3 regions of the Pseudoalteromonas sp. NZS127 genome follow, and region 3 is predicted to be linked to each of the others. Evidence: predicted binding sites of a transcription regulator. Region 3 holds the regulator's gene; each other region holds the start of a gene.

Region 1 (6,820 bases), on a different contig from region 3:
GTGAACAAAAAGCAAGCAGCTGGTGTTGTAAGTATTCCCTTTAGTGTGGATTAATCATTTTTTGCCACTCCCAATCAGGGTGTCCCATTACAATGAAGTCTGGGTTTTCAGTACTTTCACGCTGATTATAAGTTAGTGGGTTAAACTCTGCATCGGTAATACTGCCGCCAGCTTGCTCAACTATAATTTGTGATGCGCCCGTATCCCACTCACCAGTGGGGCCTATTCTTAAAAAACAGTCGGCCTTTCCCTCTGCAACAATACATGCCTTTAAAGAGCATGACCCTAAAGCAACAGTAGTAAATTGGGCGTTAAGGTACTGGCTCACTGCTTCAATTTTTTGACGGCGGCTTACTGCGACCGTTAAGTTATCGGGTGAGGCTACAAATATTTGCTTGTCGCTACCATTTTTACGCTTAAACGCCCCATTATCGGCGCTCGCAAAATAGGTTACCCCTTTTGTTGGCCAATGAATAACTCCCAGTACAGGTTGGTTATTTTCAATGAGTGCTATATTTACCGCAAAGTCGCCACTTTCTAAAATAAACTCTCCGGTACCATCCATAGGATCAAGCAACCAATAACGTTGCCAATGCTGCCTGTCGGCTAATGCTGGGATCGGTGTTTCTTCTGACATAATAGGAATATTGGGTGCTAACGCCTCTAAACCAGCCACAAGCACGTCGTTAGCAGCAAGATCAGCTTTAGTAACAGGTGTGTTGTCTAGCTTTTGCTCTTTACCAATATCGCCATTTTTATAAATAGCCATAATGGCATCACCAGCACGCTCAGCCAATAATATACAAGGCTCTAGTAATTTATTCATCAATGACTCCTGATGCTAAATACTGATCTAATAATAATAAAGCAGCTACACTGCGTGCTTCGGTAAAATCGTCTTGTGTTAATAATGACTGCCAATCGGTTAATGGCCACTTAACAACGACCAGTGGCTCTGGCTCATCACCGGGCAATGTTTGTGAATACAATTGTTTAGCAACCATAATGTGCATGGTGGTATTAAAATGACTTGGCGCTATAGATACCGCTTTTAATCGTTTTAGGTAACCTGCACCAAAACCAACTTCTTCTTTAAGTTCGCGATTAGCGGCTTGCTCTGGTGTTTCACCTGGGTCAATTAACCCTTTAGGAAAACCCAGTTGATAGTCGTTAGTGCCAGCGCAATATTCTCGCACCAGTAGTAATTCGTTATCTTTAGTTAACGGCACAATCATTACTGCACCTCGCCCGCCGCCACGAATTCGCTCATATTGACGTTCTTCGTTATTAGAGAATTTAAGTTCTAAAGATTCCACGGTAAATAAGCGACTTTTAGCTACAACTTTATTACTGAGGATTTGCGGTGGTATTGGGTGCTTTTTCTGTGTCATTGGCGTTAATTTGCTATCATGGCAGTTGTGCTTAATCATAAACTTTTCACAGGGAAAAGCCCATGCTAAATTGGTCAAAAATCGATACAGTTTTACTCGATATGGATGGAACATTACTCGATTTACATTACGATAGCCATTTTTGGCTTAACGTTATTCCACAACAGCACGCATTAGCAAAAAATATTAGCTTTGAAGCAGCGCAAGCTGATATTTTAAAACGCTACCAAGCCGTTAGCGGAAAAATACAATGGTACTGCTCAGATTATTGGGAGCAACAGTTAAACCTACCTATTATGGAACTAAAGCGACAGTCTAAGCACTTAATAAAAGTGCGCGACGATGTGCCGTACTTTTTAACTGAACTTAAAAAAGCAGGTAAAGAGTTAATTTTACTTACTAACGCCCACCCTGAGTGTGTAATGCTTAAATTTGAGCAAACTGCAATTGATAACTACTTAGATGGTGTCGTATCAACTCATGAATATGGGGTAAGTAAAGAGCAGCAAAGCTTATGGCAACAGGTGCAAAGTGACTTAGGATTTAACAAAAGCCGTACGCTTTTTGTTGATGATAGTGTTCCTGTGCTCAACGCAGCACGCCAATACGGTATTGAACACTTGCTTGCGGTTGCAAACCCAGACAGCCAACAACCACATAACGATATAGCCGATTACTTAAATGTTACCGACTATCGCAAGCTAATTTAATTATTTTAGCGCAAACTATTTTGTTGGGTATCGTGCCTCTAAGCCTTCGTACACTAACTTTGCAAAATCTGCATGTTCGGTATCAAGGCTTTTAACAACCTCCACTAAATGCTCGTTATCTTCTTGGCCGCCCCACACTTTTATGTAACTGCCATCTTTATAGCCATGATCTTGACGGAAGAAGTTTAAGGTGTTTTTACCCACATAACCTCGGTATAAATCGTCAATATTCATACCTATTTTCGCCATACAACCTGCAAAAGCAGCCGCATTAAAGGTTTTATCTGCAACAGCAGATGCCGCCAACACTTCCAGTGTTTGCTTAAAATCATCGGCTTGATAGGCAGTGCTTAATTCTTGCTCAAGCTGTTTAGCTATTTTTTCGTAGCTGGTGATACCGTCAATTCTGAGTGATAAGCCAAAATGAAAAATATCCACTAACTCTAAAATAACTTGTTCGGTATCAGGCGTTTGTTTTTTCCACCATTTCCAACCGTAATGATCGAGCATTTCTGCACACTCAACCCAAATGGCTCTGTACCAATCAAACCCTTGGCTAAACCATTGGTCATGTACTTTGGTATTCATGGCATTTTGCATTTCTAGCATCACTACTAGTTTGTTTAAATTGGCAGACATATCAATTCCTGTCATTTTTGATTAGCTAAATTTTCATTGGTGTAATAATACAGATAAAATGCTTGTTGTGCATTGCTGTATATTTTCTAGTTATGTTTATCTTGAAGTCGTAAACTCATGCCATGAGTTTATTAGATCTATAAAATCTTCAAAACCACAACCACTGCTTAGGCCATTTTCTTCAAGCGCTAAATCGTCGTCTTGGTAAGCCATAAGATCTTCACTGTCTTGGTGCAGAGCATGGGCTTCAAATAGGGCTTCGTCTTTCGTTAAAATTAAATCTATTTCTTGGCCTTTTAGTGTTAAAGGCTCAAAGCTTGAACTCACCGATGCAATAAGCGCTTGCACCATAGCTATTTTATCTTTGCCTATTTCTTCGTTTAACCAGCGGCCAATTATGGCATGCTCGCTACTTATTTTAATGCGTAATCCGCTAATTGGATCGCGAATAAATTGATATTCCATACGTATCGCTTTTAAATCGTTAGTTGCGCAATTATATACGTAAATAGCAGCAGACGCTAAAAAGCAAAATAGCGCCAAAAGGCGCTATTTTATAAAGCTTTAATATTAATTACGTCACGATCTATAACGTGCTGCATCAATAATTGCCCAAACATATACAATAGCGGCAATTATTCCTGGCACAATTAAAAACCATAATGCCGCACCACCAAAAAATAATATAGCGAATATAAGCGCGGCAAGAATACGCCCTTGCACTAACTGCCCTAAACCCGGGAAAAATATATTACATAATGCTGCGATTACGTTACCGCCTGAACCTTGTCCTGACATACTAACCTCTGTAGTTTATTTAATTTTATATTTTAGCTATAGAATTACTTACACACTCTATGCCAATTTAATAAATGTTACAAATCATATAGTTGTATTTTTATCAGTTTAACGCTGTGGTGATTTTTACTAAATTGAGGTCAAATTAGCAATTTTTATTATATCTTTTTAACCTTTTTCGTTTTTGATTTGCTATCAAGCTACTAGTTTAGAACATAATTTTATGAATAGCTGTGTATAAAAACAGTATTTTATTTAGCCTAACAAAAACACCTGCTATACTGCCCGCATTATTGATTAAAAAGGCGTAACGATGGACGTTTCACAATTACTCGATGGCTTAAACGACAAACAACGCGATGCCGTTGCAGCCCCACTACAAAACATGCTGGTATTAGCAGGTGCTGGGTCTGGTAAAACACGAGTGTTGGTTCATCGTATTGCTTGGCTAATGCAAGTTGAGCAAGCCTCAGCGTATAGTATTTTTGCGGTTACCTTTACTAATAAAGCAGCTAAAGAAATGCGTACTCGCGTTGAGGAGACGCTAAAAGCGCCGGTTGGTGGTATGTGGATTGGTACTTTCCATGGTTTATCGCACCGTATTTTACGCGCGCACCACCGTGAAGCAAAATTACCTGAAGCATTTCAAATTTTAGACTCAGACGATCAGCTACGTATGATCAAACGCTTATTAAAATCGATGAATATTGATGATAAAAAATGGCCCGCTAAACAGTTTGGTTGGTACATAAGCGCTAAAAAAGATGAAGCACTTCGCCCTAAAGATATTCAAGCCTACGATATTAACGAGCAAATGATGCTGCGCGTGTACGCGGCGTATCAAGAAGCATGCGACAGAGCAGGCTTAGTCGATTTTGCCGAAATATTACTGCGCAGCTACGAAGTACTCAAAAACAACCCTACACTACTGCGCCATTATCAACAGCGCTTTGCACACATGTTAGTAGACGAGTTTCAAGACACCAACACCATACAATACGCATGGTTAAAACTACTTGCTGGCGACTCCAATAGTATTATGATTGTTGGCGATGACGATCAAAGTATTTATGGTTGGCGCGGTGCAAAAATAGAAAATATTAAACGTTTTTTAACTGACTTTAGCGCAGAGACCATTCGCCTTGAGCAAAACTACCGCTCTACCGCCACTATATTAAAAGCCTCAAATGCCCTGATCCAAAATAACTCAGAGCGTATGGGTAAAAGCTTATGGACCGACGGTAACGAAGGCGAACCTATTTCTATTTACGCCGCATTTAACGAGCTAGACGAAGCGCGTTTTGTAAGTAGTAAACTGCGTAGTTGGTTAAATGCCGGCAATGCGCTGCAAGATGCGGCTATTTTATATAGAAGTAATGCGCAATCACGTGTACTCGAAGAAGCCATGCTACAAGAAGGTCTAAAGTATCGTATTTATGGCGGCATGCGATTCTTCGAACGCCAAGAAATTAAAGACGCCCTGTCGTACTTACGCATAATAGGTAACCGTCAAGACGATGCTGCATTTGAGCGAGTAATTAATACTCCAGCTCGTGGTATTGGCGATAAAACGCTAAGCCATATACGCGACTGTGCACGCGCCGAATCGTTACCACTTTGGTATGCCGCAAAAGCAATTGTAGAGCAACAACATTTATCTGGCCGCGCTTCTGGTGCAGTGAGTAAATTTGTCGAACTAGTAGAGCATATTGAAGATAAAATTAGCGATCTAACGTTACATGAGCAAGCTAAGTACGTTATTCAAACCTCTGGACTAATGGCAATGTATCAAGCCGAAAAGGGTGAAAAAGGCCGTGCCCGAGTAGAAAACTTAGAAGAGCTTATTAGCGCTTGCGATCAGTACGAATTGCCTGAAGAAGAAGAATATAGCTCTCCTCTACAAGGCTTTTTAGCGCATACCTCGCTTGAATCTGGTGAAGGACAAGCAGAAGAGCACGAAGACGCTGTACAGATGATGACACTGCACTCAGCTAAAGGTTTAGAATTTCCGTTAGTGTTTATGGTTGGCGTAGAAGAAGGTATGTTCCCTTCTCAACAAAGTAATGAAGAGTCTGGCCGTTTAGAAGAAGAACGCCGCCTTTGTTATGTAGGTATGACTCGCGCTATGGATAAACTATATATTAGCCATGCCGAAAGCCGTCGTTTATACGGACAAGAAAAATACCATACACCATCGCGCTTTTTACGGGAAATTCCTGAGGACTGTGTTGAAGAAATTCGCATTAAAACCCAAGTATCTCGACCACCCGCTGCAGGGCGTTTTAGCGCATCAGTTAGTCACGCTGCATTTGAAGATAGCGGCTTTAATTTGGGACAACGTGTACTGCATGCTAAATTTGGTATTGGTACAGTACTTAATTACGAAGGTGCGGGTGCGCAATCTCGCGTACAAGTCAACTTTGATGACTTAGGTAGTAAGTGGTTAGTAACGGCATATGCAAGACTACAAGCTATATAAAAAGCAACTCATACAATTAGAGCAACAATTAGCTGGCGCGCATCACCGCCAGCTAGTGCTTGTTACTGGCAATGATAATTGGTGTTATGAGCTGACAAACTCACTAGTACAAAATACTAATACACTTACTCTATCTAAACATTGTGCACTTAAAAATGCTCAATGGCCTGCACACATTCACCAAATATTAGGACAAGAATTTACCCACGCCATTTACGATGGCTTTAGTGGCTTATACCCCGATAAGTTGGCCGCAATTGCAGGAACAGTTAGAGCTGGCGGAGTATTGTTTGTATTACTTCCTGAGCTGGGTAACCTAAATAACTGGCAAGATCCCGCGTTAAAAAGTGTCCAGTCTCATGGCCACAGCAATCAATATAGTTTATTCAATCAGCGTTTCAGCTCTATTATTAAAGGCTTACCGGCCTTGCATTACAGGGAAGAATTTGGCTGCATCAATAATAATTATAACTACGCACTGCACACTAGTATTGATTTTGAACCGCAGAAAAACTGCGTAGCACAAATAGTAAAATTAGCTCATGGACGCGCCAATAGACCACTACTGATCAATGCAGATAGAGGCCGAGGAAAGTCAGCCGCATTAGGCTTAGCAGCCGCAGAATTAGCTGATAAAAAAGTAATTATTTGCGCCACTCAATTTAGAGCAACACACAGCAGTTTTAGACACTTAGCTGCACAGCTAAATGTTAATTACGATCCATTACAAAAACAGCTTGCTAACATGCAATATATTGCACCAGATGCTCTGTTAAATGAGCTTCCCAAGTGTGATGTACTCT
Region 2 (6,820 bases), on a different contig from region 3:
CTAACGAGTAGCTATGAATACATTCTATAGCTGCAGCAAGTACGTCTAAATCTTGCTTATCTGCGCCGAGCATTTTACCCGTTGCGTAAACCAAAAAAGGACGCAATCTTTTGCCGCCATTCATTAAACTATAATGGGTGGCGGCTTTTATGGTCTCGTCAGTATTAAGCGATTGGTCAAAATAAAGGTTAAGAGTATTGGCTACATCAGTTTGAGCATGTGTAATAAGTTCTTTAATAGTCACGGCTATTCCATATCATTATCAAAGTCGGTTAATACAGACTTCTCATCTTTGCCCATTAAAATAGCCACCTTTTGCTCAGCTTGTTGCAACTTACTAGACGATGCGCCTGCTAAAGCAATGCCACGCTCAAACTGTTTTAATGACTGCTCAAGCGATAAATCACCTTGTTCCATTTCACTAACGATTGTTGTTAATTCTTCTAGTGCTTGCTCGAAACTTAAGTTTTCAGGTTTTTTAGTCGCCATCTTTATTTCAACTTACATAATAAATTTAGAAGTCAATTTTAGGGGGAATGCTAAACTAGGTCAAAGGATGAAATGGTTTTTTCGTTAATAAACGTTTTATGTTTTAAAAAATTGATAATTAGATAGATAACACAAGTTGATCTAGAATAGTGCTTAATCCAGCTTTTTATGTTTATCTATAAAAAATGGCTTAAGCAATTCAGTATCTTGCCGATAAACAATTAATAACAAACGTTTGCATATAAAAGCAAAAACCTTTGGAGGGAATGTGGATTTAGCAACCATTATTGGGATCCTTGGCGCAATTGGCTTAATTGTCATGTCCATGTTTATGAGTAGTAGCGGTGAAATGGCTATGTTTTACAACACGCCCTCTGTTGTAATCGTATTTGGCGGTTCATTATTTATCGTTTTATCAAACTTTACTATGTCACAGTTTTTTGGCATAGGTAAGGTGGTTACCAAAGCGTTTATGTTTAAGCTTGAGTCGCCAGAAGAGTTAATCGAAAAAGCAGTTGAACTTGCAGATTCAGCACGTAAAGGCGGGTTTTTAGCACTTGAAGAGGCAGAAATACCGAATCCATTTATGCGCAAAGGCGTTGACATGCTAGTAGATGGCCACGACGCAGACGTAGTGCGGGCCACACTGCAAAAAGATATTTCATTAACTACAGCACGGCATGAGTCGGGTGCTACTTTATTTAAATCTTTGGGTGATATAGCCCCAGCAATGGGAATGATAGGCACCTTAATAGGCTTAGTTGCGATGTTATCTAATATGGATGATCCTAAAGCAATTGGTCCGGCTATGGCGGTGGCATTGTTAACCACATTATACGGCGCATTTTTAGCTAACGTAGTCGCTATTCCTATTCAAACAAAATTGGAGCTGCGTAAAGACGAAGAGGCAATGAATCAACGTTTAATTTTAGATGCGGTTTTAGGTATTCAAGATGGTCAAAATCCAAAAGTAATAGAAGGTATTTTGAAAAACTATCTTGCAGAATCAAAACGTAAAGTAAACACTGAGGATTAACTATGTCTGATCAAGAGTGCAAGTGCCCACCCCCAGGTTTACCTGCGTGGATGGGGACATTCGCAGATTTAATGTCGCTATTAATGTGCTTTTTTGTGCTCTTGCTTGCGTTTTCTGAAATGGATGTACTTAAATTTAAACAAATTGCCGGTTCGATGAAATTTGCATTTGGTGTACAAAATAAAATAGAAGTTAAAGATATTCCCAAAGGCACATCAGTTATTGCTATGGAGTTTACTCCGGGCAAGCCAGAGCCTACCCCAATTGAAACAATTCAACAGCAAACGGTAGAAATGACCCAGCAAATGTTAGAGTTTCAGGCAGGTGATGAAAGCTCAGCAGGCGGAAGGCAAGAGCAGCGGGGCGATAAACGTGGTGGCGAGTCGCGTAGTACTTCCAAAGAGCAAGCATCGGAGCAAGCAATTTCAGCGGCCGATCAACAGCAAACAAACGACTTAGTTAAAAAAATCGCCCAGCAATTAGAAAAACAAATAATTGATGGTGCCATAGAGCTTGAATCATTAGGGCAGCAAATAATTATTCGTATTCGTGAAAATGGCTCTTTCCCTTCGGGTAGTGCATTTTTACAACCTAAGTTTAAACCCATTATTCAAGAAATTGGCGTGCTATTAAAAGATGTGCCTGGAGAAATTACTGTGTCTGGGCATACCGACGATTTTCAGGTTTCAAACGAGTTATATATTAATAACTGGGATCTTTCATCTAAGCGTGCAGTTGCAGTAGCCAGTGAGCTGCAAAAAGTAGTTGGATTTGATAAAAATAGAATGATGGTAGTAGGGCGTGCTGAAACCCGGCCGTTAGTGCCAAATGACAGCAATGAAGATCGCCGTCGTAATCGTCGCGTTGAAATATCTATTTTACAAGGAAAGGCCAAAGAGTCTGATCCTATCGATGTAAGGTAGCAGTCATTTTATTAAAAATACACTTGGCTTAAGCAAACTAAGTGTAATTGATTTCAGGTGACTTTTAGTCAAAATTAACTAAAAGTCACCACCTCAGCCAAATACCTCAGAGTTGTTAAATAGTACGGTTTAATAAAAACATCCCACGCTGTGAATTGATATGCTAAACTACTGTGTATATAAACAGTAAAAGAGCTTGCTTATGAAACTCTATATTGCCGAAAAGCCGTCATTAGGGCGTGCTATTGCCGACGCGTTACCAAAACCGCACAAAAAGCACGATGGCTACATTGAAGTTGCAAATGGTGATTGCGTATCTTGGTGTATTGGTCATTTGCTCGAGCAAGCCGAGCCCGATGACTATGATGAGCGCTTTAAAAAGTGGCAGTTTGAGCACCTACCTATCATTCCTGAGCAGTGGCAATTAAAAGCAAAAACTAAAACTCGCAAGCAACTTACTGTGTTAAAAAAGCTAATCAAACAGGCTACAGCACTAGTGCATGCAGGTGATCCCGATAGAGAAGGGCAATTACTTGTCGATCAAGTTATTGAAGAAGCCAAAATAAGTAAAACTAAAAAGCAGCATATTCAACGCTTATTAATTAGTGATTTAAACTTAGCTGCAGTAAAAAAAGCATTAACGACTATGCGATCTAACCGTGAGTTTATTCCGTTGAGCGTTTCAGCCTTAGCGCGCTCTCGTGCTGATTGGTTGTTTGGTATGAATTTAACCCGCGCTTATACTTTAGCAGGGCAAAAAGCTGGGTTTGGTAACGTACTTTCTGTGGGACGAGTACAAACACCCATACTTGGCTTGGTGGTTAATAGAGATAATGACATAGCAAATTTCGTATCGAAGCCATTTTATGAAGTATTAGCCCACTTAGTCACCCCCGAAAAACAATCATTTAGTGCAAAATGGATACCCAGTAAGGCATGTGAGCCTTATCAAGACGAAGAAGGGCGAGTATTAAATAAAGCATTGGCTGAAAACGTAGCCTCGCGTATCACACAGCAAAATGCTGAGCTAACGGCGCTTGAACAAAAGCAAAAAAAACAAACTGCGCCACTGCCTTATAACTTATCTGCTTTGCAGATAGACGCGGCAAAAGCATTTGCTATGCCAGCGCAAAAGGTGCTGGATATATGCCAAACTCTTTATGAGCGTCATAAGTTAATTACCTACCCGCGTTCAGACAACCGCTACTTACCTAATGATCATCACCAAGATGCGTCTGTTATTTTAAAAGCTATAAGCACTAATGGCGGGCAAGGTGTTGAGTTAGTAAAAGCAGCTGATAGTAAAAAACGTAGTAAATGTTTTAACGATTCAAAAGTGGCTGCGCATCACGCCATTGTCCCTACGGCAAAACAGTTAAAGTCGGCAAGTTTAGGTAGCGATGAGACAAAGGTTTATCAATTAATATGTCGTCATTATTTAATACAGTTTTATCCCGACTATATTTACAACGAAACTAAAGCAGAGATAACTATTGCTGGCGGGTTATTTAAAGCAAATGCAAAGCAAGATGTAAGCTTGGGTTTTAAGGTGCTAATGGGTAAGTCTGAATTAAAAGATGAAGCCACGCTACCGCCTTTAACAAAAGGCATGTTACTTTTTTGCTCACAGGGGGAAGTTGTTGAAAAATATACCTCTCCGCCAGCGCACTTTAGTGATGCGACTTTACTTGCAGCCATGACAGGCATAAGCCGCTATGTACAAGATCCACAGATAAAAAAAGTACTTAAAGACACCGATGGCTTAGGCACAGAGGCAACGCGAGCGGGGATCATTGAATTATTATTTAAACGCCGTTTTTTAAAACGTGAAGGCAAATTAATTAAAACAACCGAAACCGGGAGTGCACTTATTAGCGTGCTGCCGCAAGGTTTAGTTCGCCCCGATTTAACCGCTAAATGGGAATCGAGCTTAGGTGATATTGCACAGCAAGTAATGAGCTATCAGCAATTTTTACAGCCTTTACTTGCCGACTTAAATAGTTTTGTACAACAAGCTGCAAATTGCGATAGCAATGTATTTGCAAAGCTGCCTAAAACTTCAGCTAAAAAGCGTTTTATTAAACGTGGCCAAAAAACGCCTTATAAAAAGTCGAGTTATAAAAAAAGCTCTGTTACAGGTTAACTACAGAGCTATTATTTAAATAAAACTATTGATTAAACAAAGTTACCGCTGCATTACTCATGGCTTTAATGCCAGTTGGTAGTGCGACTTTATAGTCAGGGGCAAACTTACTTGAATGCAGTGAAGGTAATGTTTTGCCCGCTTTTATTGCACTTGCATATTTTGCTTGGTTAACGCCACCGAGCCAAAATAGTGTGATAGGAATATTTTCGTCAGTGCGGCCATATAGGCCAAAGTCTTCACCTGCCATTACAGGGAGGGTTTCAAGCACATTTTCATCACCAATAGCGCTGGCAATACTTTGACGCACAAGGTTGGTTTGTGCCGGATTGTTATATGTAGATGGAATTGACTCATCTTCATGTACTTGCACCTTAGGGTAGAGCGCTTCCTCTAGGCCTGCGCTTTGTGCAATACCGGCGGTAATGCGTTTAATTGCTGCAATTTGTGCATTTCTAATATCAGGGTTATAGCTGCGTAATGTAAGTTGTAACTTTACTTCATCAGAAATTACATTATGTTTTGAGCCACCATGAATAGATCCAACAGTAATAACTGATGGCTCTAATGGTGAAAGCTCACGACTCGTAATAGTTTGCAGTGCAAGCACAGTGCGCGCAGCAATAATAACCGGATCAATAGTGGTATGCGGATAAGCTCCATGTCCGCCTTTACCCTTTATAGTTATATCAACAGAATCGACGCTGGCCATAGTATATTCGTTTTTCATCGCAACTTTACCGGCAGGCACACTTGCACTTACATGTAGCGCAATTATGTGATCAGGTTTTGCATATTTACTAAATAAGCCTTCTTTTAGCATGGCTTTAGCGCCACCGCCTACTTCTTCTGCGGGTTGTGCCACCATCATTAGCGTGCCTTGCCATGCATTTTTGTGAGCAATTAGTTGTTCAGCAGTACCAATGAATGAGCTCATATGTATATCGTGACCGCAGCCGTGCATAACACCTACTTTTGCACCGTGCTCGTCTATTACTGTTACTTTAGAAGCATACGCCTTACCTGTTTGTTCTGTAATAGGTAAGGCGTCGGTATCGGTACGTATCATTACTGTGGGGCCATCACCATTTTTGTAAATGCCTACAACGCCAAAACCACCTACATTGCTTGTAACTTCAAAACCAAGCTTGTTTAACTGCGCTGCTATTTTTTTTGCGGTTTGTTGCTCGTGATACGAAAGCTCGGGTGATTGATGCAGATCGAGGTAAAAGCTTTCAATGGCTGGCATGCTGCTATGTAAATTTAAGTCTAATGATTTAGCCGCCAATAGAGGGCTAGCTAATAATAGCGCTGTGCCTAAGTAAGTTAACTTCATGATTTTCCCTTATTGAGATAAATGTATATCCAAGTGATTTAGATATATGACTTGTAATAATTATGTTCAGCACCATATAAAAACCTAAATAAATGAATATGGCAATCAATTCAATGAGCAACATAGTTAGTATCAACGCGCAAAATTTTCAGCAAGTACTCGGCGAAACATCACAACAAAAGTTGGTACTGCTAAACTTCTACTCAGCGCAAAGTCCTGAATGTATTAACCAGGCAGCAATATTAGATAAATTAGCCGCTGAATATACCGCCTATATAGTAGTAGCAAATTTAGATTGCGATGCCGAGCAAGCTCTGGCTTCGCAATTAGCACAGCAAGTTGGTTTACAAACACTACCAACACTGGTGTTGTTAAAAGACTCAGCGCCCGTTGATGTATTATCGGGTGCCCAAGCTGAAGCGAAAATTCGTGAAGCATTAGCTAAACATTTACCCGCTCAACAAGACTTACTATTAGAGCAAGCAAAGCAAGCATTATTAAAGTCAGATTTAAATGCCGCGTTTAATTATGCAAAGCAAGCTTATGAAATTGACAACAGCAACGCGCGTATTAAATTAGTACTTGCAGATATATGTATTCAAATTCATAAAGTAGATGAAGCGCAAGCACTAATTAATACAATAGATGTACAAGAGCAAGATGCTTACTTTAATAATATAAAAGCAAAATGCGAAGCTGCGCTTGAAGCAAAAGATTCACCAGAGATTAAAGAAAAGCAACAACAAGTAGAAAAGTACCCAAATGACTTAGAATTAAAAGAAGAGCTAAGTATTTTACTCAATGAAGCCGGCAGAAAAGAAGAAGCATTAGATGTACTATTTACAGTGCTGCAAAAAGATCTGAATTTTAACGAAGCAAAACCAAGTTTTTTA
Region 3 (6,820 bases):
CCTATCTCAAGCAGCTATTTTCAGCGCTAACTGCGTTGAATTCACTTGCAATAGGCCAGCTATTGACGCGTAAATTCGCCTTGTTTTCACTGGAAATCTCTGGCTAGAGAAAATAAAGCTAAATATAACTATGATTCAATACGTTAGTAAATCTCTTAACCAGAGTTCAGGTTAAATATTAAACTGGCTCCTAATACCTTTAAATTAAAGCTTTTTGGTATTGGTTTGCGCGGCATACGCTTGTTGTTGCCAAGCATTAAATAACTGCTGTTGTTTATTTGATATTTTTAAGCCGTAAGTTTTTTGCATATAGGCATAGGCGTCGGCTATTTGTTTACGGGCATAAAAAGGAGGCTCTATTACTCGTTGTTTAAAGTTAACTTTAACTTCACAGCGACCGTATTGGGTGGCGCTTTCACTAAGCATTCCAAATCGATAATTAGAACGATCTGCGTTAATTTCACCAATAGCAGGAGCTAAGTTGTTTATATCGGCTTCCATCTTTCTAAACTTAGCACTTACTTTACGGCAGTTTTTACGCCCGCCATCTTGCCAGCATTGTAATTGGTGGCCAAACTCCCAGGCAGGCACAATATGCTCCCATTCTATGCGTAAAGCGCGTGCATTTACGTTACCTGAGCGGGTATGTGTATTGCGTGGCACATAGCCACAGTTAGTGGGGTCGGGAACTAGTTTTTTACCCTGTTTTTTTATATCGCAGCCACAGTAAATACTTTTAGCATTACTAGGGAGGGTTTTAATTAGGTGTCTTTTAGCGGTTGAAAACCGAGTGAATTCTTCAGCCGATAGCGAAAAGCATACAAAAAAAGCCAACAAGGCTAAAATAAATCGAGTCATATCCATCACATACGTGAACTACAGGAGCGGCTAGTTTAATGACTTGAAGCTAAAAGATAAAGTTTACTTAAAGCCATATTTACCGTTCTTTAGTATTTAACCTTAGCTCTGGTTAAGAGATTTACTAACGTATTGAATCATAGTTATATTTAGTTTTATTATCCGGAGCTCAGGTTATCTACTTTAAATTGTTGTTTAAATAAACAAAAGTTGTTACTTAAAGAGTATGATGAAAGCTCATAAGTTTGTGATTTGGATTGCGAATGAAATTTGTAGATTATTATGCCGTGCTTGGAATATCGCCCGATGCAGACGATAAAGCGGTTAAAGTAGCTTATAAAAAGCTAGCTAGAAAATATCATCCAGATGTAAGTAAAGAACCTCAAGCCGAGGAAAAGTTTAAAGAGATAGGTGAAGCTTACGAAGTTATTCACAACAAAGAAGAGCGCGCTAAATACGATGTGTTACGTCGTAATCAACAAAACCGTGCTCAGCAGCAAGCAAATTATGGCGGTAGCTATGGCTCGTCACAAAACCATTATCAGCAAGGTGATCCCCAAGCCGATCAGGAGTTTTCTGATTTTGTAAATTCTATGTTTGGCGGCGCAGGTGGGTTTAACCATGGCGGGCAGGGCAGAACTGGTGGCGCTCGTGCGCAAAAAGGACAAGATGTGGAAATTGAATTCCCGGTATTTCTTGAAGAAACGTTAGTCGATACCGTTAAACCAATTGAGTTTATGCTGCCGCAGCGAGACAGTAGTGGCCGTGTATCTGAAGTTAAAAAATCGCTTAAAGTTAAAATTCCTGCCGGCTCGGTTAATGGCGAACGCATTCGCTTAAAAGGCCAAGGTGGATTAGGTTCGGCAAATGGCCCTAATGGCGATTTGTATTTGCAAATTCGCTTAGTGCCTCACCCATTATTTGACGTTGAGGGGCATAACCTAAACATAGTGGTACCTCTTGCACCATGGGAAGCTGCTTTGGGCACTAAAATAAATTTACCTACATTAGCCGGAAAAATCCAACTAACTATTCCAGCTAATAGTCAATCGGGTCAACGTTTACGCATTAAAGGTAAAGGGTTAATTAGTAAAAAAGCCAAAGGTGACTTATTTGCTGTGATTAAAATTGTTAATCCAGCATTGAGTGATGATGTTAGCAAAAAGCTTTGGCAAGAGCTGGCCGAAAAAGCCCATTTTGACCCCCGTAGCAATTGGAGCAAGTCATAATGAAAATTATCGAGGCACCACAAGGCAATTTACTCACTAGCCAAGAATTGTGTGTGAGTAGTGATATTAGCGAAGCCATATTATATGAATTGGTTGAGCACAGCATTGCTATTCCTATTGAGGGCGAGCGCGTTACAGAATGGCAATTTACGGTATCAACAGTGATCTTAGTTAAAAAGGCTGCGCGTATTCAGCATGACTTATCGTTAGATTGGTCTGCTATTGCTTTGGTTTTACAATTATTGGATGAACGGGATGAGTTGATTGCTGAAAACCAAATGTTAAAGCAGCACTTAAGTCGATTTAAACATTTAGAATAAAAAATAGTGGTTAAATTTTAAATGCGAGTAGCTAGCTATTTTTATGGAGCTAGCTCAGCACTTTTATAATAGTGAGCTTTTGGTGCTTAAATATTTTTTATTCGTGAAATAAGAGTAAGTAAAGCGTCAATAAATGCGTAAAAATAGCCGACTATTCAGATAAAAAAGGTGAATATTGCAGAGTTGATTTGGTATAAGCGTAAAACTGCGTTAAAGTTTACAGCGAACTAATTAGAGGATAAACAGCAGACAATGTCGGAAATTCAATTTTTAAATGTAGACCTAGAGCTTGAGTCAAAGCAAGATATTAGCGTGCTTGTAGCTGACCTAAAAAAAATCGCCACTATTTTACATTATGATAAAGACGAATACCGTCAGTTAGCGCGTATAGAAGTAACAGGCGAAATATCTTCACCGGATAAAGCAATTAACCACTTATGTGAGTTAGTAGAGTCATGCTCGCGGGCTGCACTTAAGCAATGGTTGAGTTGTTCGCGCCGTACCTTTGATATTGGTTTTGAATCGGGCACTTCGCCAAAGTGTTTTAACCAAGCGCTGCACGCCGATACATTATTACGTATATCGGCAATTGGTGCAGGCATGGAAATTACTATTTACCCGCTAGAAAAATAGCCTTAGCCTTTGCGCTCTACAACAGCTGCGGTCATTTTTGATACGCAGCAAAGCTCGCCGCGACTATTCGTTATTTTTATTTCCCATACTGAGCTACGCTTGCCAATATGAAACGCTTTTGCGGTGGCGGTTAAGGTGCCATTACGCGAGGCTTTTAAATGGCTGGCACTGATCTCTTGCCCTACACAATAAAATTTAGTGAAGTCGACCACAAAATTAGCCGCGTAGCTGGCAACACTTTCGGCTAAAACCACGTTTGCTCCGCCATGCACCATGCCTATAGGGTTATGGTGCGCAGGAATTGCTGGCATAGTGGCAACTAAGTAATCATCACCAATTTCAGTTATTTCAATCCCCATGGTTTTCATCAGTGTACCTTGGCCATTTATGCCTTGGTCTAACTGCTTACAAAACGCTAAAGTAATAGGTTGATGCCAAATACTCATTGTTACTCCTTTAAAGGTTGAAAACGATAACCGATAATACGATTTTTCATGGCGATATGATAGCCAAATTAGTGCAGCTACTGCATGGTAATACAGTGCTACTTTTTGCTTTCTACATAGTGCTTAATTTCATCGAGATCTTTTTTTAGCATTTTACGCATCGAACTTTTAAGAAAAAAACCTATCACTGCAGAGATCATTTTTACCCAAATAGACTCAGATCTATCAGAAAAAGTCATGGTTAAACAGGTGCTAGGTTCGGCGGCGGTAAGTGACAGCTTAGTGGTATAAACTGCCCCGCCATTTTCTGCGCGAGTGCAATAGTATTCATTAGTAACAGCTTCGGTGATCCACATGGTTTCTGAGGCTGCTTTACCAAAAATTTTTCGTGTTTCTAACCATTTTAGGCCCACTAGCCCTTGTGGTGGCTTCTCGATTATTTTTACATCAATAATGCCAGACAGCATATTGGCACTGTTTTCGATGTCAGTTATTGCCGCCCATACTTTACGTTTAGGACCGTTAATTATTACCGCTACAGTGATATTCATAACACTCTCCGTTAATTCACATTGATGAAGTTAAGGCCCATTACAAAAACGATAGCTAACTAATTTTTAATAACAGCAACAACTTAGTAGTTATGTAATTAATGTAACGTAAAACTAACACTATCGTGATCTGCGTAATTTTATCTGTAATTTACTTGGTAATTTTAAGCTTAGACCAATGCCACCTTTGGCAGCAAAGGCGAGGAGTAATTTAAATTTGCGATTTTCAGATAACTGTATATACTCACAGTTAAATGTACTGTATGGAAAACCAGTTGTATGCGACCATTAACTAACCGCCAAGCGCAAATACTCGAACTTATTAAAGTGTTTATTAAAGACACTGGTATGCCTCCTACACGCGCAGAAATTGCACAAACATTAGGCTTTAAAAGTGCTAATGCAGCAGAAGAGCATTTAAAAGCGCTGGCTAAAAAAGGCGCTATTAAAATGAAACCAGGCGCTAGCCGTGGTATTCAACTTATTGAAGAAGATGAACCAGAACAACTTGGTTTACCGTTAATAGGCCGTGTAGCTGCCGGCGAACCTATTTTGGCGCAACAACATGTTGAGAGCCATTGTAAAATTGACCCGTTAATGTTTAAACCCGCTGCCGATTTTTTATTGCGTGTAAATGGTATGAGCATGCGAGATATTGGTATTATGGATGGTGATTTACTGGCTGTTCATCGCACTCAAGTTGCCGAAAATGGCCAAGTTATTGTTGCCCGCGTTGATGACGATGTAACGGTAAAACGCTTAGAAAAAGCAGGCAAAAAAGTATTATTGCATGCTGAAAATAAAGAATTTTCGTCGATAGAAGTGGATCTTGAAAAGGAATCTTTTAATATTGAAGGCTTAGCTGTTGGGGTTATTCGTAATGCTGACTGGATGTGACAATTAAGCTGTTATAGCTATGTAAAATATCGGCATAATTTAATAGCTCAGATAATTAATGCGCACTTTTTAGTGCGCTTTTTTTTTGCCTTTTTTTTGTGAAAATTCCGCTGCAATGAAAAAATTATATTAAGTTTATGTTTTTTATCATTTAAGTATTTAATACTCGTTATCGCTGTCTTTTTATTTGTAACCCTTGCTGTTGCTCACTTCCTGCTTAGAACAAAATTAAATAAATCCCATATTTACGCTAATCCCCTAATATTATTTGATTATTTTTCAAACTAAAACTTGCTAGTTGTTCAATTATTAACTAATTGTTAATGGGCTGGACTAACAATAACTCACAGCTTTAGTTTTGAGAAAATATATTTATATATCCGGCAGCAATACAAAAATAAAAAATAACAAATTGGCATTTAAAGCTTATGTCTTTTTGTTTTGCACTCGCAACAGTATTAAAGGAGCTGTCACATGGGTAAATTGAGCTCTACCTTGTGGCTTATATTGTTTGTTTTTCCGCAGTTAGCATTGGCAAATAGCCAATATAATATGCGCAAAGGCGTAACCGATATAAGTAATAATGTTTATCAACTACACATGACCATATTTTTAATATGCTGTGTAATAGGCGTGATTGTATTTGCCGTTATGTTTTGGGCACTTATTCATCATCGTAAATCTAAAGGAGCAGTTGCTGCTCAATTTCACGAAAGTACCAAAGTAGAAATACTCTGGACAGCAATTCCATTTGTTATTTTAATAGCAATGGCAGTCCCCGCAACTAAAACATTAATAGCGATGGAAGATGCCAGTAAAGCGGATATCACTATTAAAGTAACTGGTTCACAATGGAAATGGCATTACGAATATATGGGGGAAGATGTTGAGTTTTACTCAATACTTGCCACACCGCAAAATGAAATTGCTAACCTAGCCGATAAAAACCCCAACTATTTACTTGAGGTAGATAAGCCTCTGGTATTACCGATCAATAAAAAAGTACGCTTTTTAATGACCTCCGACGATGTTATTCATTCTTGGTGGGTGCCCGATTTTGCTATTAAAAAAGATGCAAACCCGGGGTTTATTAACGAAACGTGGACCAACATAAACGAAGTCGGTATTTATCGCGGTCAGTGTGCTGAGCTATGCGGTAAAGATCATGGCTTTATGCCAGTGGTAGTAGAGGCTAAGTCAGAGGCCGATTTTAAAGTTTGGCTAGCAGATGCTAAACAAGCAAAGCAAAAAGCAGCAGCAGCAGATGCTGCATTACTTGACCAAACACTCCCTAAAGAAGAATTAATGACTTTGGGTGAGCAAGTGTATATGGCCAATTGTGCTGCATGTCATCAGCCCACAGGGTTAGGTTTGCCAGGCGTTTTTCCTGCACTTAAAGGCAGCCCGATAGTGCTTGGCGATATAAAAGACCACATTGATATTGTTATTCACGGAAGCCCCGGCACAGCCATGCAAGCCTTTGCTAAACAGCTCTCTATAAAGCAATTAGCAGCGGTAATTACTTATAAGCGTAATGCATGGGGTAATGATACCGGTGATGTAATTCAACCAAGTGAAATACAGGCAGCACTTGATGCCGATGGGGAGGCGAACTAATGAGTAGCATAGTAGAACAACCTGACATTAATGAAGCTCACCACGCTCATCATCCTGCTAAAGGCTTTAAGCGTTGGTTATATACCACTAATCATAAAGATATAGGTAGCTTGTACTTAATTTTTTCGCTAACTATGTTTTTTATTGGTGGTGCTATGGCTATGGTGATCCGCGCTGAGTTATTTCAGCCAGGATTGCAATTAGTCGATCCTCACTTTTTTAATCAAATGACCACGGTTCATGGGTTGATTATGGTATTTGGTGCCGTT

What was found. The regulator LexA, encoded in region 3, represses DNA repair genes until DNA is damaged. The targets are predictions, from matches to a motif close to TACTGTATNNNNATACAGTA.
Region 1: the regulator LexA is predicted to act here: its motif matches at 3,768-3,787, upstream of uvrD (DNA helicase II).
Region 2: the regulator LexA is predicted to act here: its motif matches at 2,618-2,637, upstream of I6E78_RS14925 (DNA topoisomerase III).

Annotation. Positions count from the first base shown of each region.
Region 1 covers NZ_JADYWN010000009.1:1,890-8,709, reverse strand. Annotated here, with positions in the region: gene cysQ (3'(2'),5'-bisphosphate nucleotidase CysQ) at 41-826, opposite strand; gene nudE (ADP compounds hydrolase NudE) at 819-1,391, opposite strand; gene yrfG (GMP/IMP nucleotidase) at 1,454-2,101, shown strand; gene I6E78_RS09815 (dUTP diphosphatase) at 2,117-2,740, opposite strand; gene I6E78_RS09810 (YacL family protein) at 2,837-3,205, opposite strand; gene I6E78_RS09805 (hypothetical protein) at 3,320-3,538, opposite strand; gene uvrD (DNA helicase II) at 3,852-6,017, shown strand; gene I6E78_RS09795 (GNAT family N-acetyltransferase) at 5,995-6,820, shown strand, end outside.
Region 2 covers NZ_JADYWN010000019.1:782-7,601, reverse strand. Annotated here, with positions in the region: gene ispA ((2E,6E)-farnesyl diphosphate synthase) at 1-244, opposite strand, end outside; gene I6E78_RS14940 (exodeoxyribonuclease VII small subunit) at 247-489, opposite strand; gene pomA (flagellar motor protein PomA) at 758-1,525, shown strand; gene I6E78_RS14930 (flagellar motor protein MotB) at 1,528-2,448, shown strand; gene I6E78_RS14925 (DNA topoisomerase III) at 2,651-4,591, shown strand; gene I6E78_RS14920 (M20 metallopeptidase family protein) at 4,617-5,927, opposite strand; gene I6E78_RS14915 (tetratricopeptide repeat protein) at 6,041-6,820, shown strand, end outside.
Region 3 covers NZ_JADYWN010000006.1:142,893-149,712, forward strand. Annotated here, with positions in the region: gene I6E78_RS08120 (endonuclease) at 205-858, opposite strand; gene I6E78_RS08125 (DnaJ C-terminal domain-containing protein) at 1,122-2,087, shown strand; gene I6E78_RS08130 (chaperone modulator CbpM) at 2,087-2,407, shown strand; gene I6E78_RS08135 (hypothetical protein) at 2,660-3,040, shown strand; gene I6E78_RS08140 (PaaI family thioesterase) at 3,043-3,486, opposite strand; gene I6E78_RS08145 (SRPBCC family protein) at 3,585-4,037, opposite strand; gene lexA (transcriptional repressor LexA) at 4,317-4,934, shown strand; gene coxB (cytochrome c oxidase subunit II) at 5,409-6,551, shown strand; gene ctaD (cytochrome c oxidase subunit I) at 6,551-6,820, shown strand, end outside.